4 regions of the Caldalkalibacillus salinus genome follow, and region 1 is predicted to be linked to each of the others. Evidence: riboswitches for the same ligand, from Rfam matches in the RefSeq annotation. Region 1 holds a riboswitch; each other region holds the start of a gene.
What was found. A riboswitch is a leader RNA that binds a small molecule or an ion and turns the genes downstream of it on or off. The one in region 1 is predicted to bind S-adenosylmethionine.

Region 2: it holds a riboswitch for S-adenosylmethionine, as region 1 does, so the genes downstream of both, metK (methionine adenosyltransferase) here and JKM87_RS10710 (methionine ABC transporter ATP-binding protein) in region 1, are expected to answer to the same signal.
Region 3: it holds a riboswitch for S-adenosylmethionine, as region 1 does, so the genes downstream of both, JKM87_RS09470 (YezD family protein) here and JKM87_RS10710 (methionine ABC transporter ATP-binding protein) in region 1, are expected to answer to the same signal.
Region 4: it holds a riboswitch for S-adenosylmethionine, as region 1 does, so the genes downstream of both, JKM87_RS08130 (PLP-dependent aspartate aminotransferase family protein) here and JKM87_RS10710 (methionine ABC transporter ATP-binding protein) in region 1, are expected to answer to the same signal.

What each region holds. Positions count from the first base shown of each region.
Region 1 is NZ_JAERVL010000015.1:231,339-237,149, forward strand. It holds gene JKM87_RS10700 (MetQ/NlpA family ABC transporter substrate-binding protein) at 1-356, opposite strand, end outside; gene JKM87_RS10705 (methionine ABC transporter permease) at 415-1,101, opposite strand; gene JKM87_RS10710 (methionine ABC transporter ATP-binding protein) at 1,098-2,114, opposite strand; SAM riboswitch class I at 2,244-2,359, opposite strand; gene JKM87_RS10715 (anti-sigma-I factor RsgI family protein) at 2,513-3,943, opposite strand; gene sigI (RNA polymerase sigma-I factor) at 3,936-4,709, opposite strand; gene JKM87_RS10725 (MFS transporter) at 4,849-5,811, opposite strand, start outside.
Region 2 is NZ_JAERVL010000006.1:223,048-228,858, forward strand. It holds gene JKM87_RS06935 (YaaR family protein) at 1-364, opposite strand, end outside; gene JKM87_RS06940 (glycosyltransferase family protein) at 343-726, opposite strand; partial or broken gene JKM87_RS06945 (response regulator) at 912-1,497, opposite strand; gene JKM87_RS06950 (sensor histidine kinase) at 1,457-2,659, opposite strand; gene metK (methionine adenosyltransferase) at 2,992-4,194, opposite strand; SAM riboswitch class I at 4,341-4,462, opposite strand; gene JKM87_RS06960 (methyl-accepting chemotaxis protein) at 4,716-5,811, shown strand, end outside.
Region 3 is NZ_JAERVL010000013.1:16,465-22,275, reverse strand. It holds gene JKM87_RS09485 (nitrite/sulfite reductase) at 1-242, shown strand, start outside; gene JKM87_RS09480 (anthranilate phosphoribosyltransferase) at 326-1,390, shown strand; gene JKM87_RS09475 (sirohydrochlorin chelatase) at 1,350-2,165, shown strand; SAM riboswitch class I at 2,244-2,370, shown strand; gene JKM87_RS09470 (YezD family protein) at 2,472-2,663, shown strand; gene JKM87_RS09465 (methionine biosynthesis PLP-dependent protein) at 2,862-4,148, shown strand; gene metC (cystathionine beta-lyase) at 4,141-5,391, shown strand; gene JKM87_RS09455 (bifunctional homocysteine S-methyltransferase/methylenetetrahydrofolate reductase) at 5,388-5,811, shown strand, end outside.
Region 4 is NZ_JAERVL010000012.1:13,372-19,182, reverse strand. It holds gene JKM87_RS08145 (DEAD/DEAH box helicase) at 1-1,123, shown strand, start outside; gene JKM87_RS08140 (hypothetical protein) at 1,231-1,425, opposite strand; gene JKM87_RS08135 (cell wall hydrolase) at 1,688-3,133, shown strand; SAM riboswitch class I at 3,318-3,436, shown strand; partial or broken gene JKM87_RS08130 (PLP-dependent aspartate aminotransferase family protein) at 3,668-5,463, shown strand; gene JKM87_RS08125 (aliphatic sulfonate ABC transporter substrate-binding protein) at 5,501-5,811, shown strand, end outside.

The sequences.
Region 1 (5,811 bases):
ATATGCACACCGACAACGTCTACGAGATTATATCCTGCTGCCTCATTCTCAGCTTTTAAATAAGGAATGTGTTGAAAAAAGTTGGCGTCGATTTCGCCAGCGTCCAATGTTTGGTTAGGTGTTGTGTAATCTGTAAACTCGACGATGTCTAATGCGATTCCTTCTTCTTCAAGCATCGGTTTTACAAATTCTAAAATTTCAGCATGAGGGACCAAGGTTGCCCCCACTGTTAACTCTTGCACTTCTTCCCCATTTTCATTTCCAGCACCTTCATTATCTCCACCTTGCCCTTGTCCACATGCCGCAAGAACTAAGATAAGAGCAAAAATAAAGCCAAACTGTAAAATTTTCTTCATGGTTTTCTCTCCTTTTTCTTTTTTATTATTTTTGGGTTATTGATATATATTTTAAACTTTACCGCTTGTCTATTTTCCTAACGATAAAGTCCCCAAGCATCTGAAAGATTTGTACCATAATAATGATGTTTATCGTTGAAATCCAGATGACATCCCACTGGTGACGCTGGTATCCCATGAATGCCAAGTGTCCTAATCCGCCCGCCCCAATCAGTCCAGCCATAGCGACATAGCCAATAAGTGCAATTCCTGTGACGGTAATGCCTGATACTAACGCCGGTTTAGATTCAGGAAGCAATACTTTATATATAATCTGGAGGTTGGACGCGCCCATCGACTTAGCCGCTTCAACAACCCCTTTTGGAATTTCTCTGAGACCAATTTCAACTAATCTGGCGTAGAATGGCGCAGCACCAATAACTAGAGCAGGAATCGCTGTTTTAGCCCCGATGGCACTACCTAATAGCGCTCTAATGATAGGGACGAGTAAGATTAAAAGAATAATGAAAGGAATAGAGCGAAAAATATTCACAAATGCGCTCACAGCTCTGTATAGCTTCTGGTTTTGCCATGGGTTCCCCTCAGCCGTCATATACAGGAGTATGCCAAGTATCACGCCAAAGATGGCAGTGAAGAGAATGGACACGCCCATCATATACAGTGTCTCTACAGTCGCATCCCATACTCGGTCCCAGCGTACATTGGGCACGACATCTTGCTGAAACCCATTCAATAGGTCTGTCATGTTGCTAACACCTCCACTTCTACTCCTTGATTTCGGAGGTAGGTCAGTCCTTTCTCTATGTCACGATCTTGACCACTAATGTGCAGTATGAGTGTCCCGTAGGAAGAATCTTTAAGACGACTCACCTTCCCTTGCAGGATATTCACTTCTAATGTTGTTTCTCTGATTAACCCGTTAATGATTGGCTTTTCCGCCTCTTCGCCAACAAAGTGACATTGTATCACTTGGCCACCATCGATGTCCCAATCCGCATGTACTTCTAATGCTTCATTCGACTCGGTCACCTGCTTCACAAACCTTCGCGTCATATCTTGCTGCGGATTCTGAAAGACCTCTATGACATGACCCATTTCAACAACTTTCCCACTATCCATCACCGCCACTCTGTCACATATCTTGCGGATAACATGCATTTCATGTGTGATAAGGACAACTGTTAATCCTAGCTTTTTGTTGATGTCTTGTAGTAATTGCAAAATGGCATCCGTTGTCTTAGGGTCCAAGGCTGAGGTGGCTTCATCACATAGTAACACTTTTGGATTATTGGCCAATGCGCGCGCAATCCCGACACGTTGTTTTTGTCCGCCACTCAGTTGTGATGGATACTGGTCCTCTTTACCTTCTAGCTCAACTAAACGTACCAGTTCCATGACCCTCTCTTCCCGCTGCTCAGGTGGGACTTTTGCTATTTCTAAGGGAAATGCGATGTTCTCCTTGACGGTCCGTGACCAGAGCAAATTAAAGTGCTGAAAGATCATGCCGATTTCTTGTCTCTGCTTTCGCAATTCAGTAGAGGGGAGTGCACTGATATCAACACCATCGATGTGGACGGCGCCACTCGTTGGCCTCTCAAGCAGATTTAGCATACGAATGAGTGTACTCTTCCCAGCTCCACTATAACCTATGACCCCAAATACTTCCCCTTTTTGGATGTCTAACTGTACATGGTCCACCGCTGTTACGGATTGTTGATTCCCACGGAAAACTTTAACCACGTCTTGTAAGTTAATCATCCTACCACCTCACTTTCTATTTAAACAATATAGATCCATCGTTAATACATTGTAGCGAACAGCAAATACATCCATAAAAAAAATCCTTTCAGCTTCAAAGCGGAAAGGATGCGAGTTATTATCTTCATCCTCTCATCACTCGAAGATTTACCTCTTCGCAGGAATTGGCACCTTTCCTTCATGTCGTCCACGAAGGCGGTTGCCGGGTTTCATAGGGCCAGTCCCTCCACCTCTCTCGATAAGAGTGCATGTATCATTCAGTTTATAAGTCACTGAAGAAGATAATAACATGACTTTATTTAGTTGTAAACCGTTTTGTTAAGCATGAAAAAGTTGGCAGTTCTATCTCCAACTGGCTTAAGCCAGCAATATCTTCTGCGAATGTATTTAATCACGTTCTAAGGTGTCGTTGCAAGGTGAAGCCAACTCTTATTATCATGGGTGCTTTGAGCGTCATCCAATTGTCCATTGACGTCATTTTTCATGTTCTCTTGGGATTTAGGTCCGTTTTGATGTCCATTCCCATGTTCCCCTTTACCCGGTGTGTGTTTTTTTTTATCATCGGAGCTTGATCCAGATGACTCACGTTGTTTCTCTTTGTTATCTTTTTCTAAACCGGGAGGGATAAATAATAGGCCTGGTGCATTCAAACGTCCTTTACCGGACTTTTTTTCCTCAGAGGCACCTTCTTCATCCGAACTTTCAGTCATACCTTCAACTTCTATATTAACGCTTTTATCTTCAGAGTCTGGATGATTGCCATTGTTGCCTTGGCCTTTGTTGTTACCTTGGCCTTTGTTACCATTGCCTTTATTGCCTTGACCCTGGTTACCTTGGCCTTTATTGCCTTCACCTTTGTTACCTTGGCCTTTGTTGCCTTGATTGTCTTGACCCTCATGACCTTGGCCTTTGTTACCATTAACACCTTTACCGTTTTCTTGACCTTCTTCAGAAGCGTTATGATGTCCATTCGATTGACCTGGTTGTTCATCTACATCCTCTTCAGCTTCACCATTGTCCTTATGATTGGATATCACATTTTGTAAGCCGTTAAACTCTTGTGCCAACTCCGCAATGGATTGACCTTTTAATTCCTCAAGGTTGATGTCTACCCCTTGTTCTTTAGCTCCCAAATAAATGGAGTAACGCCCGGTAGACATACCCTCTTCTTGCGCTTTCGTACGTACCTCTTCATCCACTGTTACTTTGTGAAGCTTCACTTTGTTCTCTTGTTCTGCCTCTGTTTCCTCTACAGGCTCATGACTGACTTCACTCTCGATAAGCTGTAAGGCAGTATCAACGTTTTCTGTGTATTTCGTTTCACTATCTTGGTCAACGAATGACGTGGCTAATAGCACATCTTGGTTCCCCTCAAGAAAGCCATCGATTCTTGCTTGGGAAATCACGTCATATGTTAGTTCTGGAAGTGACTTTCCTTTCCATTCATCACTAAGATGTGAAACTAGGAGCTTCCCATCATCATTTAGAGGTTCTAAACTAATGACTTCCATGGACTTATTAAGGCCCATTTCGATACTAGGATTGATGTCGATGTTGACATAGGCTACTGCGGTATCATCAGCTCCAAAAGGGACGAGGGCGAACATGGATGCGAATACTAATAAGAAGGAAGCGACTAAGGCTAATGCTGGTACAGTTTTCTTCTTTCTGCTTTTGACTTCGAACGGTACAACTTGAGCAGAAGGTACGTCAACTTCCATTCCAACTTCCCAGTGCAGTTTGTTTGCTTTGACTTTACGGAATTCGCCTTCAGGGGTCATGACAACTGCTTCGTCATTTTTCATTTCTAGAATGAGTCCCTTATTCACTGATTTCCCTCCCTTCTTTCATGTCTTCCTCTGGCTCGATATAGGATTGCAGTGATTCATACCCTCCGATATAAATCAACGCCATCGCTATTATATACTTTCGATTCCTCTCTACCGTTTTACGACTGCAGTTCACAAATTTTAATAATTCTTTCATCGGAAGTTGCTTTTTTTCCTTTAAATGAAAAACAAATTCTTGGTGTGTGGCGAGGGTTTTGGCGATTTGCTTTGCATTTTCTCTAGCATCTACATGCTTAGGACATAGGGTGACCAAATCCTGGAAGGTGATGTCGTACTCCTTGAGTAGCTCCTGGTAATCAGCGATATCCATTCTACGACGTTCAATTTCTTGGTGCTGTTGATACTGGTTGACAGAGGCGTGAACTTGGGCGATGCTTTCTTGTTGCTGTTCCTCATCTGTTGATTCTGTTTCTAAGAAGATATCACGCGTTTGTCTCGTTTCCTTACGTATATAATCAATCACACGACGACGAATGACCATTTCCGCAAAAGATAGAAACGATGTGCCTTGTTGGTTTTCGTAGTGGTTAATCGCTTCGTTAAACGCTTCAATAGCCACACTATACTCATCACGAGATTGGTCAATATACTGTTTACAGACCTTAGAAGCGACTTTCGCTATAAAAGGCTGATACTTTCTAATAAAATCATTTCTATATTGGGAATCATACTTGGCTTCTGTCACCAAAGCATGGATGTCTTCTGACTGTTCTTGGCGCTTTTTCTTCCATTTCCCTAGAATCATTGCTATCAAGTGAATTCACCTCGCCATACTACTATATCGTCTTTAAACCTCTCTTTATGTGGGGAAGTCCACATTCGTCAAACTATATCATCATTTTACATATTTCTACCTTCGTTTACTAGAGACTTCATTCCTGTTTTTATAAAGGAATTTTTTGTTTGGAATCTAGCACTTTATCAGGTCTTCTATAAAACACGTAGTAGAAATAAACAGAACCCACGATATAAAGGGCCGCTGTGAGGCTAAACACGTAAGCATAACCCCAGTAAGCACCATATCGACTAACGATATACGAACTTACAGGTCCCATACACGCCCATCCTAACATAAATATTGTTTGTCCGACACTATTCGCCAAACCTTTCATATTATCGTCTACTTTATCCATCATGACCGACATTTGGATAGGATTACCCGCATTCATCAATGCTTGACGAAACAAGAAACCGACCGAGGCGAGATAGAAGTTGTTTGTAAAACCGGTGAGGAGTAGGAACGGAATGGACAATAGCTGTAAAACAACCACCGCCCTTACTTCGCCTATTCGTTTAACAATCGCTGGACCAATGAGCATAGCAACGGCCGTAGCCGCTTGCCCTAGCGAGACCACCAACCCTATGGATGTGTTAGACGCTTGGAATCGGTCAGCAAAATACACGTTTAAATACGGAATCACCAGCCCCGCCCCAAAACCGATGAGCATCTGAGCCACTGCAAATAAACCGATGATTTTTATTGATGTATGATGTTGGACCAATGCGCGCTTGAGGTTACCCTTGGTTAACATACTCGTTAGTGTTTTATGTTGCTTCACTTTCCCCTTTTCCTGCAGCATACTAATGGGTAAAAAAGCTAAAAAGGACATTCCTGTGCCGATGAGTAGAGTTGTACGTAAACTTATCAGCTCTGTCATTCCAAACCATAGATGTAACACGTCCGCCAACGCTCCACCACCCATGTTACCAATCACGTTAGCCACCATCATTAATGCAAAATTAAGGCTGAAAAGATGCACCCGCTGTTCCTTCGTTGAATTCTCCGATAGCAACGGAATAGCGGATACTTGAATAAAGGATGAGAATAAGCCTGTCATAAACGCCGT
Region 2 (5,811 bases), on a different contig from region 1:
GCTCCAAGACTTCGTTTGTGAGTGACACTAGAGCCTTGTCAATTTCTTTGACCGTCTTGAACTGTTTGGACCTCCCCTTAGGAGAAAGGTTTTGTTTTTCGTGGAGCTCTAGGCCGTGCTGCACTGTTTCTTGAATAAGTTCCTTGACGAGTTTTTTATACTCTTTTAAATGCCCCACTGTCATATGCTGCCCCAATTGACGGCCTTTTACATCTATTTGGGAAAGCAGCGTTCGTATGGATTGCTCATGTAACGTTTGCGTTGTCTGAGCTATCGTGGTTGAAAAAGAGGTTTTGTGCCCTCCTTTGGGGTTTCCCTTCTGTGTTGTCTCTATTTTAGGGCTTACATGGTTCTCAATCCGCAAGTAAAGGCCCCCTCCCTTAAGTCAATCACACTCTGGAGTCGCTGTGGTTGATAATGTATTTCTTTCGGCATTTGAGAGAGATACTCAATCCGAAGCCCTTCATTTGTGAGTCGTTCGATAATCTTTAATGTATCATCTTGTGAACCTGTATCTATGAGGTAAATTGTCATATCTTGCCCTTCTATTTTTGCCCATTCGCTTATAGAACGAATGACCCATTCTACTTTACTTTGTGAATAATGCGTACAGATATAGAATGTCTTTGACGCGGGGTCAATCTGGACTTGCCATAATTTTTTACACTGTACCCACACGCAGGCTAATCCGTACATTGCTAATATCCAAAGGATTAAGGATGCCATACCCATACCTCCTTTATGTCAAGGTATGCGTACGCACCCACTTTAGTGACATAGGTAAGTAAGGGTGTTCGTAACCGACCTGCTCTATCTCAGAGTATATATATAACAAGATAAGTACATTTAAGCTGAAATAGATCAGGTCCCGGTGAGTGTCGTTCTTATCTCGCCTCTCTATGCCAACATGATTACAACCGTACCCAGTTGTTCTTTATTGCTTCTACTACGGCTTGTGTACGGTCATTGACTTTCATTTTTTGCAGGATGTTGCTCACATGGTTTTTGACTGTTTTTTCACTGATATATAATAGGTCTCCAATTTTCTTGTTCTATCTTCATGCGTCGGAATTCATCAATGAGTTTCCCCGTTACCTTGGGATGGATGTACGCCCCTCCAGAAGATACGACCTTAATCGCTTCAACTAATGAGTCGACGTCCATCTCCTTTAATAGATACCCACTTGCACCTGTTTGCAGTGTTTTGTACACATAAGCTTCTTCGTCATGTATAGATAAAATAATAATCTTCGACTCAGGTGAGAAGCTCAGGATTTCTTCTGTTGCTTCAACGCCGTTCATGTTCGGCATATTAATATCTAGGAGTATGACGTCGGGCTTGTATTGTTGAACGAGTAGTAACGCTTCTGTTCCGTCTGATCCCTCTCCAACAACACTAAAGTTATCTTCCATTTCAATGATGCGTTTCACACCTTCTCGAAAGATCTTGTGATCATCAATGAGCAGTATATTGACTTGTTTGGTTTGATTCACCATCGTTGACTCCCTCCTCATTTTGGTCTTCATCGGCCGGTAGCATGATGATAACCTTGGTGCCTTTACTCGGCTCGGAATACACTTGAAAGTCTCCTTCAAGCAGTTTTACCCTTTCTTTCATACCCATAAGTCCAAAACCCTCGCTCTCAGATTGAGATTGATTGTCTTGGTCAAAACCCACTCCATTGTCTTCTATCACAACCTGAACATGATCGCTAGAGAAAGAGAGATTCACTGTCGCTTTTGTCGCTTGTGCATGCTTGATAATATTATTAAGCGACTCCTGAATTAAACGGAAGACGGCAACGTCCAATGATGAGGATGAATGAATCTCCTTCCCTTTCGTCTTAAATTTGATTTTCACGTCTACTTTTTGTTGTATTCTCTCTATGTATTTCTTCAGTGTAGGAACTAGACCCAAATCATCCAGTGCCATTGGCCTCAAGTCAAATATGATACGCCTAACATCCGCTAAGCTTTCTCTAGCTGACTGCTTGAGACTTTGTAATTCTTCTTTCGCCCTTAACTCATCCCCAGTTGAAAGGACCTTGTCCACTAAGTCCATTCGTAGGACGAGGTGCGCCATTGATTGCGCTGGACCATCGTGTATCTCTCTCGCTAAACGCTTCCGTTCCTCTTCCTGTGCTTGAATGACTTTAAATCCTAATTGTTGGTTCTGGTGTGCATCCTCGATCATTTGTTTCATTTCTGCCATGTTACCCGACAGATATTCGACAACGACACCAAACTGTGTTAAGACCCCTTCTGCCCTTTCAACCGTTTGTTCAATGTTGCGCAAGCGCAACTGAAGATCATCCCTTTTCTCTCTCAGTTGCTTTTCTTTTTCCTGTAACAAGATCCGCTCAACCTGTATGGTATTTGCCCTCTCGTACGCTTGGCGTATATCTTCTTCTGTGTACACCGTAAAATTACGACTCACTTGTGAAAGTTTTTTGCGTGCGCTCAGGAACTGCGCTTCTAAAACATCGTTTTTTTCGATTACGTCTTCGACTTCGCCCTTGACCTTTTTGATTTCGCGCTCTAAGTTGATCATTTCTTGTCTGGCTTGTTCTGCGATATCAAATACTTGATACTTGGTTTCTTCCATTGTGTTGAGGGCTCGTTCAATCACGCCGTCTAACGACGCTACTTCAATTGCCATCATCTCACATCCCTGTTCCCCATAGTTTTGATTAAGTCTCTGATTAGGCGGGACAGCATCTTGAAATCGCAGTTACCTGACTCAATTTTTAGTTATTAAGTCCTTCATACCTATATCTATCTCTCTACTTCTATTGTAGCGGATAAAAGGCTTGGCAACATTGGGAAATTTTCTAGGGTACTTTTTTACTAGTTTAAGATAAAATTTGCCATTTGCACAATAATAAAAAAACCTCAAAAGCTTTGAATGTGAGCTTTTGAGGTCGTTTAATGGCGATTTATTGCATTTTTTGACCAATTTTCATTCGGACATCGCCTGCCCTTAAACAGATATCATGGTCGATACTTTTTAAGGATCTCCGCTCTATCTGTTCTTTCCCAAGGTAAATCGACGTCGTGACGCCCGAAATGACCGTAAGCAGCTGTCTGGCGATACATCGGACGGCGTAGGTCTAATTCTTTAATTATCCCTGCCGGGCGTAGGTCAAAATGCTCGCGTACGATTTCAGCTAACTTTTCCTCATCTAGGACACCTGTCCCAAACGTGTCGATCGCGACTGAAACGGGTTGAGCCACACCAATGGCATATGCGAGCTGGACTTCAACCTTATCTGCGAGGTCAGCTGCTACGATATTTTTGGCCACATATCTTGCAGCGTAGGCTGCTGAACGGTCGACTTTAGTGGGATCCTTACCAGAAAAAGCACCCCCGCCATGTCTGGCATACCCTCCGTACGTATCAACGATAATTTTACGGCCGGTTAGACCTGCATCACCCTGAGGCCCCCCAATTACAAAACGGCCTGTCGGGTTAATGAAGATTTTCGTCTCTTCATCCACCCAATCACTCGGGACATTAGGCGTGATCACTTTTTGGATAAGGTCTTTCCTAATTTGCTCTTGATCCACTTCAGGATGATGTTGTGTTGAAATCACGATTGTATCAATTCGAACGGGTTCATTATTTTCATCATATTCAATCGTGACTTGTGTTTTGGCGTCAGGACGAAGATAATCTATCGTTTCTTTTTTTCTAGCTTCGCTCATTTTTCTAGCCAATTTATGTGCTAATGAAATCGGTAGAGGCATAAACTCAGGTGTTTCTTTACACGCAAAGCCAAACATTAGCCCTTGGTCTCCTGCACCTATGGCTTCAATCTCTTGATCAGTCATTTGTCCTTCACGGGACTCCAAAGCTTGGTTGACACCTTGGGCAATATCAGGGGACTGTTCATTAATGGCCGTTAATACTGAGCAGGTTTCGTAGTCAAATCCGTATTTGGCCCGTGTATAGCCAATATCTTTGACCGTATCGCGAACAATCTTGGGAATATCGACATAACACTCTGTGGTAATTTCTCCGGCTACTAATACCAGGCCCGTGCTGACGGAGACTTCACAAGCCACCCGGGCATTGGGGTCCTTTTCCAAGATGGCGTCTAAGATGGCATCTGAAATTTGATCACAAATTTTATCTGGGTGACCTTCTGTTACGGACTCAGATGTAAATAAGCGATGTCCCTTTTTTAAGGCCATTCTCGTTCCTCCCTTTCATTATTACGTTATAGTATGTGCATGAATTGATACGGTACTCATTCCCTTTGATATGCCATGATAAAAAGTGCTCTATACAAATAAAAACGCCTAGAGAAAAAGGCGTTTACAGTAAAGCATGACCTCTTCTCTTATCTTCCAAGAACGTCGTCGTTCTTGCAGGTTAGCACCTGTTCCTCTTTTATACTAAAAAAAGAGGGAGGTTGCCGAGCGTCATTGGGCCTGTCCCTCACACTCCTCAGGATAAGAGTATCCGTTTCAGGCATATCCTACCCTATTTGTCCACCTCTGTCAACGAATATAGTCAATTAGTCTCAATTTATAAAATGAAGGAATTTTTATCCTCTACTAGCAGGAAGATGTCACAACATGTCGAATAGTCATAATAAAGAAGTTTTATGCGATTTTTTGGCGCATTTTGTTATCTTCAGGCGGCACCTTATCTGGTTTTATAACCAGACAAACAGACGTCAGACTACAAGAGAGAATAGGAGGAAAAACGTATGAACTTAAACCTAAGGGGTATTCAAGGGAAACTCATACTGGTGTTAGCAATTACACTGATTGTCCCAACGTCCATACTCGGGTTTCTGAGTTACAAACAGACGGAGGTTATCAATCATACCGCTGTGATTGGCTCCAAAGAAGAACTAGAGGACATGTCATCATCCTTTAAAAAGTTATTCGAAGAGACAGAGGAACTTCTTGATGACTTAAGTCAAAGACCAGAGCTTAACGTTGCTCGTAATAACTTTCAAGACGCTACGACGGACTTAAACCATTTACCGTCCGTTAATGATGGCAGTAAAACGGAGTACTACTATGAGTATTTCAAAAAAATCACAGATGAATCTGAATACATCATGAACGCGTATGTCGGGTCTCAAGAAGGAGAATTCTATCTCTACCCTGTACCACCTTCTAGTGTGGACTTGACAGAATTCGACCCTCGTGTACGTGATTGGTACCAACAAGCTGTGGACAATCCAGGACAGATCATCTATACAGAGCCCTATATTGATACGGGTTCGGGAGACACCACGCTCACATTGGCCAAAACCGTACATGCAAATGACGGCAGTGTCGTAGGGGTCGTTGGGCTGGATTTTGAAATGAACAAGCTAGCAATTATGAGCCGTGAAACGATCAAAACGAACACGTTCTTAATTATTATCTTATCTTCTCTTATTGGTTTGGTGGGTCTATACTTCTTCATTCGCTCCTTTACGAGTCGGATCTATGCTCTGAAGGATACCATTGCGGCTTTAGAAAGAGGAGACTACACACAGCGTGTTAACATCAGTGGAAATGATGAGATCAGCGAATTAAGTCAATCCTTGAACCGTATGGCCGATACGAACCAAACATTATTAAGAACTGTCCTGGACTCTACAAGTAATGTGACACACTCGGCGCACGATATGCTGTCTCAAACCCAAACGTACAATGCGCAAACGGATGATATCGCACGTGCCATCGAAGAAATTGCTAGTGGGGCAACAGACCAAGCCAACTCTGCTGAGGAAAACTCACGCATGATTAGTGAATTGGCTGATATGGTCATCGAGCTAAAAGAGGATTCTCAAGAGGCTGCCACAT
Region 3 (5,811 bases), on a different contig from region 1:
TGGTGGAGGCTTTTGAAATTTATGTCGGTGGGACTTTACATGAGACGCCAACGTTTAACCAAAAATTAAAAGGGAAGATACCCGGAGAGGCCATTGGTCGTGTATTAGAAGATTTCCTCACTTACTTCAGTGCACACAAGCATGTCGGTGAGGACTTTTATGCCTTTGTGCAACGCGTAGGAGTGGCACATCTCCAGCAAAAACTAGACGATATCCTTGCCATCGGAGTAGAAGCGTCCTAACCACTAACATATCAATGGCCTAAGCGTAGAAAAGGCAATGATGGCGTGATGACTTGAGCATGTAGGCTAAGGGGGAACTGAACATGGAGCAATGGTTAAAAATCGTAGCCAGGGGAAAGAAAGGTTCAAAAGACTTGACGTATGCTCAGGCTGAATCAGTAGCGGAACGTATCATCTCAGGTGAAGCAACGGACGCGCAAATTGGGGCGTTCCTCGTCGCACAACGCCTGAAAACGGAGTCGGTGGATGAGGTGCTCGCTTTTTGTAAACGACTGAGAGCCCCTATCATGAATAACGCCAATGCACAGACATTGGCAACAAATTTTCATTCTAAACCAATCATAGACTTAGCGGGTCCTTATACGGGGCGCCATACGTTTGCAGCTACCCTTCCCTCAGCTATCTTAATGGCCCAGAGTGGGGTGCCGGTCTATACGCATAGTAGTCCAAGTTTACCTCCTAAGTGGGGTGTATCGTTGGCTGATATGGCCCAAGGCTTAGGGTTGCCAACGTCGGAGACATTACAGGATCTCAATCAACAATTGAAGGAGACGAACATGGGTTTTGCGCTCACAGAGCACTTGTGTGCCCCACTTGCCCAGATTCGTCATATTCGAGAAGAAATCGGGGTGCGTACATTTCTGAACACGGTTGAGAAATTACTTAATATCACACAGGCGCATACGTTAATCGTCGGCGTTTTTCACCGTACTGTCATCGACTTACATGTGGCACTCGTGAGAGCTTTAGGTTATCGGGAAGCATATATCGTTCAGGGAGTGGAAGGCTCAGAGGATCTCCCCTTACATCGAAAGAGCTTCTACTATAAGGTGACCCCCGAAGAGGTTCACGCATTGGAAATTGATCCTGAAGATTACGGGCTTAAGCGCAAAAGAGATCGTTCACGAGAGACGTTAAATCTCGAACAACAAATTGAAATCATTCAGCGCATTTTAAAAGGGGATACATCAGCAGACATTGCCGACTTTCGAGCCCAAGTGCTTTTTAACACAGCGGTGCGTTACTATTTCTGTGGCCGTTTTCCCACAGTTAGTGAGGCTTTACAATTTACCGAACAGCAGTTAAAAGAACCAAAAGGAGTCTATCATGAGTGGGATGTATTCAAATCTACGCTTGTCTCGCGGTGATTTAAGGCAAGGGGTGCTCATCATCGCTCACGGCTCACGCAATCCGAACTGGGTTAAGCAAATTGACCGGCTTTGTCGGCGGGTGCGATCACCCATTCCGATGGTGATCAGCTATTTGGAGCTTGTTGAGGAGAGAAGCATCGCCGAAGGTGTGCAAAAACTTGAACAACAAGGGGTGCAAGACATTATCGTTGTTCCGCTATTCGTTTGTTCAGGGAGTACGCATCTCGCGGAGATCCAATATATACTTGGAATCAATCGGCGGTGTGTAAGACCAACAGACGTCCCCAGAGTACGGACGAATGCCAGAATACAGTGGTGTCCTCCGATTGATGATCATCCTAATCTAGTGTCCATCCTCCGTCAGCGCCTAGGGCAGGTGATGCAAAGTAGCCATCAGCCTGTATTGCTCGTCGCTCATGGCAGTGATAAGGCTCATTGGCTGACAAAGTGGCAAACGGTTTTAGCAAGCATCGTGCGACAGTTGAAAAAAGAGACAGGTCTAGAGCACGTAAGCTATGCCACCTTACTTCCTGATCAACTGCCAAGTAAAATCCGATCCCTGGAAGAGGTCAATCAAGAAGCTCCCATGGTGGTTTTACCTCTTTTTATCGCTGAGGGTTACTTCACCTCTCATGTGATCCCAAGTCGTTTACAGTCGGTGCGTTACGTCCGAGGGAGAGCGATTCTACCTCATCCGCTCATAAGTTTATGGATAGAGGATCAAATACAAGCGCGTTTAACATCAAGTGTAGAAAAATTAAAAATAAATTAAAAAATACATTGACGAGACCTCAAGTCAGGAGTATAATTGGTTAAAATTACAAATTGAAAATCACATATTCATTAAGAACTCTTATCAAGAGAGGTTGAGGGAACTGGCCCTATGATACCTCGGCAACCATTGTGTGGCTTCTCGATTGACAGTCCACACAAAAGGTGCCAAATCCAGCAGAACGCTTGGTTCTGAAAGATGAGAGGTCGGACTAAAAATAAACTTATAAGCGTCGACCTCTTATCAGAGGTCGTTTTTTATTTAAAAAAAAACGCCTCTGAACATCATAGTGGAGGAGGAGAAACCATGCCTAAAAATGAAACTAGTACAATCCCTCACGAAACGTATAACAGAATAACCGAAGCTTTATCAGGATTGGAGTATGGCTCAGTACAGATTGTGGTACACGATTCACAAATCGTAGAGATTCATCGCTTGGATAAACAAAGATTCCCACTTGAAAAAGGAAACAAGCAAAAGGATAAGCGTCAATCGTAGTTCTGTATATAACGCATTATACTTAGCTTGTTGTACTTGGCTTAGGATTTAGAAACAATGCTAAAAACGCGTCAATATATAGCAGCAGAGTGCTGACCGGACAACCGGAGGCTCTCGTACATGACATCGTTTTAAAACGTATGTGTCAGTATGAGGGCCTCTTTTTATTTGATGGATAGGGGGATGAGAGGGATGAGCATGAAAAGACAAAAAGAGAAATCGTACGAGTTAGAAACACAGCTCGCACAGATTGGGAATCGTAGTGAGACTGAAACTGGAACCGTCAGTACACCTGTTTTTTTCTCTACGGCTTACCGCCATGGTGGACTAGGACAATCGACAGGGTACGAGTATACGCGCACGGGTAATCCTACACGTGACGTTTTAGAACGTACCATTGCAGATCTAGAAAAAGGAGATCAAGGATTCGCTTGTAGCTCAGGTATGGCCGCCATCCAATTAGTATTAAGCTTGTTTGAACAAGGAGATGAGATCATCGTTGGTCAGGATCTTTATGGCGGGACGTATCGTTTGTTTGAGCATTTACGCCAGTGCTATGGGATTGTTTTTCATTACGTCGATATCCGTGAACCTGAGGCATTCACAACAGCGCTCAGTAGTCATACCAAAGCGATTTTTATAGAGACGCCAACCAATCCTTTGATGCATCAGGCAGATTTAGCAGCTTTAAGCGCTATCGCCCAAGCTCACAAGCTCACTTTCATCGTGGATAACACGCTGAATACACCCTTGCGGCAACAGCCGATTCGTTCAGGAGCCGATATTGTGATACATAGTGCGACCAAGTATTTAGGAGGACATAATGATGTGTTAGCTGGTCTTATTGTGGCCAAAGGAGCTGATTTATGTGAGAGACTTGCCACTTTGCATAATGCGATAGGATCGACATTGTCTTCACTTGACGCCTGGTTGCTCATGAGAGGGATGAAAACTTTAGCACTCCGTTTAGAAAAACAGGAAACCAATGCCCAGCGAGTGGTTGCCTACCTCAAAGCACATGAATACGTCGATGACGTGTTCTACCCTGAGATTGGGGGATTGGCCTCTTTTAGGATAAAAAAAGAAGAGGCGGTCGGGCCGTTGCTTAGGCACCTTCAGCTTATTACCTTTGCTGAGAGTCTCGGTGGTGTAGAAACCTTTATCACTTATCCGGCGACGCAGACACACGCCGATATACCTGCGGATATTCGTATCAAAAATGGCGTGTGTAATAGACTGTTGCGTATCTCAGTAGGGATTGAGCAGAGTACAGATATCATCGATGATCTTGATCAAGCCCTCACACAAGCCATAGCAGACACACAAGCGATAGCAAACACACAAGCCATAGAAGATACAAAAGTCATAGCAGACTCACAGGCCATAAACCAAACGCAAAATAAAATGGCGCATTCACCATCTGTGCAGTCTGACGTTAAGGCATCCGGTACGGCCTCAACTAAGGGGGTGTCTATAGATGAGTAAGCAAAACTATCATGTGCGAACAGAGACGCAGTTGGTTCACAATGAGCATGCTGTCCAGCCGGATACGGGAGCAGTCAGTGTACCCGTTCATCACGCTTCAACCTTTCACCAGCGTCAGACGGATACGTTAGGCACCTATGATTACAGCCGCTCAGGCAACCCAACACGGGAAGCGCTAGAAGAGACGATCGCTCAATTGGAAGGGGGGACGAGAGGTTTTGCCTTTGCCTCAGGCATGGCCGCCATCTCAACAGCATTCTTATTGTTTTCTAAAGGCGATCACGTTCTCATATCTGAAGATGTGTACGGTGGAACTTACCGTATGGTGACAGGCGTGCTAAGGCGCTTTGGCATCGACTACACGTTTGTAGATATGACGGACATTGAGCAAGTGAAGGCTCATTTAAAGCCTACGACAAAAGTGATCTATATTGAAACACCGTCAAATCCTTTACTCAAAATCACAGATATACGGGCTATTAGCCAACTCGCTCAACAGCATGGATGTCTGACCTTTGTCGATAATACGTTCCAAACTCCCGTCTTACAACAACCCTTATCCTTAGGGGCTGACCTTGTCGTGCATAGTGCGACAAAGTTTATATCTGGACATAGTGATGTCTTAGCCGGTCTCGTTGTGGTGAAAGATGGACAGTTGGCTGAAGACATAAGCTTCCTACAAAATACGTTTGGTGCCGTCTTGGGTGCACAGGACTGTTGGCTCGTGTTGAGAGGGTTAAAGACGCTACATGTCCGTTTACAACAGTCTCAAGAGACGGCATGGAAACTAGTAGATTTCCTCTCAACGATTCCAGAAGTGCAGCACATCTATTATCCCGGACGACCAGGGCATCCCGGAAGTGCCTGTCACGCTGAACAGACAAGAGGACCGGGGGCCGTCTTTTCCTTTTGCTTAAAGAATAAGGCCGCCGTTGATCGATTTGTCTCTCACCTTAACATACCTGTCTTTGCCGTTAGTCTTGGGGCAGTAGAATCGATTCTGTCTTATCCAGCTATGATGTCACATGCGGCCATGCCCAAGGAAGAACGAGAGAAGCGGGGGATTTCGGATGGCTTACTGCGATTATCTGTTGGTTTGGAGCACTTCGAGGACCTTATCGCTGATTTCACTCAGGCCTTTCAAGCGCTAAGGGAAGGGACAGCAGACCGAGACCGTGGATATCTACCAGAAAACAAGGGTACACCTCCTGCAAGTCAAGCAGTAGAGGGGGTCAGATCGTGAACTTTATAGATGATCTGAAGCAAAACATGATCGTAGCGGACGGGGCCATGGGGACGTTGCTGTATTCTTACGGTGTCGGTCAGTGTTATGAAGCGTTGAACCTGACTCATCCAGAACAAATCTATGACATTCATCGTGCGTATGTTGAAGCAGGGGCGAGGCTCATACAGACCCATACGTATGCAGCAAACACTGAGAAGCTGGCACCTTATGGACTGGAACATCGTGTTGCTGAAATCAATACTCAGGCGGTTCGTGTAGCCAAGCAGTCGGTCCAGGGCGCTCAAGCGAAGGACAGCGAGAGCCGCTATGTGTTTGGCACTATGGGGGGGATTCGTGGGCTACCAAGTAAGACGACACGTCTAGCGGATATCGAACAGTGTTTTCAGGAGCAGTTGAACCTGTTGTTAGAAGCAGGTG
Region 4 (5,811 bases), on a different contig from region 1:
AGATATCCAAGCTCAAATCAATAAATTTAAACAAAATGTACATATCGTCGTGGGGACGCCTGGTCGTATTTTAGATCACTTGCAACGGGAGACACTGCACTTTGGTCGAATTCACACACTTGTTCTAGATGAAGCGGATAAAATGTTGGAAATGGGATTCCAAGAAGAAGTCGAGCTGATCATAGCCAATACGGCGACTCAGAAACAAACGCTGTTGTTCTCAGCCACCATGCCTGACCGGGTCAAACAACTCGCTCATCGGTTTATGCATCAGCCCCCTCACATCCGTATAGGGACACAACAAACGTCAGAGCAAGTCCGTCAGTATTATTATGTCATTAATCAAAGTGAGAAAGCGGATCATCTCAAATACCTGGTGGAGAAAATAACGCCTTTCTTGTGCATTGTTTTCGTTAATACACAGAAAAGGGTAGAGCTGATCACCCATGATCTGCAATCTTTAGGATTAGAGGCTAAGGCCTTACACGGCGGATTTTCCCAAAATAAACGAGAGAGAATTATGAAGGACTTCCGGGACATGAAGTTTCAATATTTAGTGTGTACGGATATCGCCGCAAGAGGACTCGATGTCGAAGGCGTGACACATGTCATCAACTTTGATCTCCCTTCAGACACAGAGAGCTATATACATCGTGTGGGGAGAACGGGTCGTGCGAATGAAGAAGGGGTGGCCATCTCCTTCGTCTCTCCAAAACAAAAAAGTATTATGCGTAAAATTGAATCTGCTATTGGCCAACCGATAGAAGAGCGAATACTATCATCAGAGCAGGGTGTATTCGACCTTCCGGAAAGAAAACAAGAAGGTCATCAGCCCCGAAAAAGACATAAGCATGCACCCACACGATCTAAAAACGTTCGAACGACGGACAAGGACCCATCCGAACATCAACAAAGTGGAAGAGAGGGCTCAGCGAAAAAGGGAGTAGCGTCAAAACCTTCATCTGCTAACCCGAAGCAAAAGCACAAACCCAAAAAAGTTAAACCGGGTTATAAAAAGAAGATCGCCATGGAAAAGAAGAAACAGGAACAAAAAGGGAAAAGAAAACGCATTCAACAACAAGTGAACGAACGGTTAAAAAAGCAAAGACGTCAACAAAACTAAAACCGCAGCACCATTAAAACCTTAGTACTAAGGCTTGTCCGTGTCCATGGTTGACGAACCCTATGGTCGATCGACATGAGTGACACGGATATAGCCACATCACCGCATTAGTATGTCTTTTTGATCTTTCTGAGAAGTTCCTCTTCACTATCGGCATACTCATACCACAAGTAATAATAATCGTACTTCATGGCAAAATCTTGACGAATTCCTCGCGCCATAGTGAGAGCCACAAGACCACACACGATCAAGAAAAAGATAAAAAATCCAAAAAATTCAACATAACTGGTTCCCATCGTCATATAAGTTCCCCCTTTATCATCCATGTATATGGGGGACAGACCAATATATGAATAAAAAAGTAAAGTGAAGTAAAAAGGAGAGAAGGCATGTTTTCTTTCCTTTTTTTGTTGGCAATAATGCTAATAATTTCTATTTATCCGGGAGTTTAGACACTATTATAGAAAAGACCAACAAAAGGAATTTAAGAGTTTCGAATGGTTGTGGTACAATGTCTTCGATTCATTTATAAAATAATTTTTATGTACAATTTAGGAGGATAACATGAACCATCATACACGTGTTTTATTATTAATATTGTTAATTGGAGCTGGGATTAGTGGTTTAACACTGGTGCTTGCTCAAACTGATGAACTGGCGGAGACAATGTTTGTTGTCGACGGTGAGGAGGTGGCTGCAGACGATCCGATCATGCTGAGAGATGGCCGATTGTTTGTCCCCGTCCGCTTTGTCTCGCAGTCATTAGGGGCTGTAATGGAGTGGGAACAAGCGACCTCTTCGTTACATATTACTTCTCAGGCAGATGACCAAATGACATTCACACTGGATAGTAAGATCATTAAATTCAACGGTGAAGAGTACATTCTCGATGCGGCTCCGTTTCTTCATGACGGAAGAACATACCTTCCTGTGAGACATGTGGCTGAACTGTTACACGCAAAAGTCTATTGGGAAAGAGACAAAAAGCGGGTACACATCATAGATAAACCGTTACACGTTGTGCAAGAAGGGGAGACATTACAAGAGATTAGTGAAGCGGTTGATATCCCCATCGATGAACTGAGAGAACGGAACGATATACATGATGTTCAAGCGTCTGTGGCCGCCGTTAACTTAGATCAGAACCAGGAGGAAGAGCAAGAAATCGCTGCTGAGGATACCACAGAAGAAGATGATACAACGGTGAATGGTGAGCCGTCATACCAAGAGAGTGATGGGACAGAAGAGAGCGACGGCACGTCTGAAGATGGACAAGCAATAGACGAAGACCAAACGTCTGAAGATGGACAAGAAACAGATGAAGACCAAACGTCTGAAGATGGAGAAACAGATGAGGACCAAACGTCCGAAGATGGACAAGAAACAGACGAGGACCAAACGTCTGAAGATGGACAAGAAACAGATGAGGACCAAACATCACAAGATAACCAAGGATCAGAAGAAGAACCGAGAACAGAAGAGGATCAAGAATCTGAAGAGAACCAGGCGTCCGAGGATGAACAGAGCGCTGAAGAGGACAAGCTAACAGAAGAAGAATTATTGCAAGCGCTAGAGGATTATGAAAATGGTAAGATCCTCAAAGCGGGGCAAGAACTGAGAGTCGTGATTCCTCAAGTCACGGAAAATAAACTTGATGAGAAAGAGCTTGAACTCCTAGCACGCATCATCTACGTTGAGGCAGGCTATGAACCCTTTAAGGGACAAGTTGCTGTTGGTAACGTCGTCATGAACCGTGTAGAGAGTGCCTATTTTCCTAATAGTATTCGAGACGTGATCTACCAGCCGAATCAATTCACCCCTGTAAGAAACGGCAGATTTCACTCTGCAGTACCGAGTGAAACAGCTTATCTCGCCGCTCGGGAAGTGTTTGCTGGTACAGAATATGTTGGAGATGCGTTGTATTTCTATAACCCTAGACTCGCCGATAACGCATTTTTCCGCTCACGGGAAGTGGTGGCTGATATAGCAAACCACCGTTTTCTTAGATAAAGGACACCTTAGACCCTGTGACCTGCGGGCCTGTTACAGGGAGAGGAAGATGACTGTCAATATTTTTTGTAAAAAGTATTGACACCCAATTTAATTCAATATATGATTAGTATCAACATTTCAAAACACAAACGATTAAACATCAAGACCAACTTTACATTGTGAACAACTTCATACACGCTATATCTTATCCAGAGAGGTGGAGGGACTGACCCTATGAAACCTCGGCAACCAGCATTAACGATTAATGCCCGGTGCCAATTTCAGAGTGATGGATGATTTGATCCACTCCGAAGATGAGATGAACGGTAGCATTGATAACTAGATTTTATCTAGTCATGAATACTAGCCCTTCTCTCATTTGAGTGAAGGGCTTTTTATATTTTAGGAGGTGGGGAGAACGGAGAACGGGAGAACATACCATACAAATTGAACACAGAACATTTCCAAGATTCAGAAGATAAGGATAGTCGAGGCCCATTTCCACTATGAAGAAGATTTACATTTTTTAAAATTCCAAAGGAGGATTTTATCATGAGTGAAGAAAACAACGAAACTTACGGAATAGAGACTTTAGCTTTACACGGAGGGCAAGCACCGGACCCTACGACAGGATCTAGAGCCGTACCGATTTATCAAACGAGTTCTTATGTTTTCCATGACACGGACCACGCGCAAAGCTTGTTCGCACTTGAAGAGCCGGGCAACATCTATACGAGAATCACGAATCCAACCTCAGACGTGCTAGAAAAGCGTATAGCGTTACTAGAGGATGGCGTAGGAGCTCTCGCTGTCGCATCAGGTCAATCGGCAATTACGCTGGCTATTTTAAATATTGCACATGCTGGCGATGAGATCATCTCAACCACTAACTTGTACGGGGGTACATACAACCTATTTGCCAATACGTTGCCCAAATACGGAATCAAGGTCACTTTTGTCGATGATCGTGACCCAGAGAACGTACGCAAGGCGATTACACCACAAACAAAGGCGATCTTCTCCGAAATTATCGGGAACCCAAGTTTGAACGTGTTAGACGTAGAGCAAGTAGCCGATATTGCGCATGAAGCGGGTATCCCTCTCATTGTTGATAACACGTTTGCCACACCGTATCAATGCCGTCCAATTAGCTGGGGAGCAGACATCGTGGTTCACTCAGCGACCAAATGGATTGGCGGACACGGGACATCAATCGGTGGTTTGATCGTCGATGGGGGACGCTTCGATTGGAATAGTGAGAAGTTCCCAGGATTCACAGAACCGGATCATAGTTACCATGGTGTACGCTATGCTGTCGACTTCGGCACACTCGCCTTCATCACTAAGGTACGGGTGCAATTACTGAGAGATATGGGACCGGCTTTAAGTCCATTTAACTCATTCTTATTACTTCAAGGGCTGGAAACTCTCCATCTCCGTGTCAGAGAGCATGCCAATAACGCTAAGGAGATCGCTTCCTTCCTACAAGAGCATCCTGCTGTAGATTGGGTTTCCTACCCGGGGCTAGAAGATCACCCATCCCACGATCTGGCGAAAAAGTATCTTAACGGTCATTTCGGGGCCATCGTGAACTTCGGAATAAAAGGGGGTCGAGAAACAGGGCGCCAGTTCATAGATTCCGTTTCTCTATGGTCACATCTGGCTAACGTGGGAGACGCCAAGTCACTCGTGATTCACCCTGCGAGTACGACACACCAGCAGTTAAGTGCGGAAGACTTAGAAGCCACAGGGGTGACGGAAGATCTTGTAAGGTTGTCCGTTGGGATTGAATCCGTTGAAGATTTAAAACAATCCTTAGATAAAGCTTTACTCGCGGCCACAGGGCTCAGCGCCGAAAAAAAAAACACAGTCTAATTAACGATGAAGGCGTGATCCGCTGGGCTTTAGATTCATCACTCGTGAGGGAAACGGTGGACGGTCAAGAGGTGCAACGTCCGAAGACGCTGGCGATTGTGGGCTTATCAAGTAATCCAGCCCGACCGAGTCATCGACTAGCGAGGAAAATGCAACGATTGGGGTATAAAATCATCCCTGTGAACCCGAGAGAAACAGAGGTTCTAGGTGAGCAAGCGTATCCCGATCTGCGTTCCGTTCCCGAAAAAATCGATGTGTGTCAAATCTTCAGAAGCCCAGCAGCCGCAGTGGAACTAGCAAAAGAGGCCGCCGAAGTCAGACCGAAAGTATTTTGGCTACAAGAGGGTGTCATTTCTGAAGAGGCGGCCCAAATTGCGAGAGATGCTGGTTTAGAAGTGGTACACAACCGATGCACGTATAAGGAAGCCCAACGTTTAAGAGGCACGATTGTGACGTATGCGTGTGAGCTCTAGACATTGGAGACAGACATACAAATAGGAGTGGAGAGCCATGAAAAAAAATATCATAAGTGCTCGTTTGTTCCTTCTTTTGGTCGCATGCCTGGTGGTCATAGCCACCGGGTGTGCGCAACAAACGAGTAGCGATAAACCTGAAAAGATTGTATTGGATTATGCCTACTATTCACCGACAAGCCTCGTGTTAAAAGAGTTTGGCTGGGCGGAAGAAGCGTTTGCCGAAGAAGGGATTGAAGTAGAGTTCGTCCTAAGTCAAGGAAGTAACAAAGCCCTTGAATTACTCAATAGCGATAGTGTGGATTTTGGTTCGACAGCAGGTGCAGCCGCCCTGATCTCTAAGGCTAA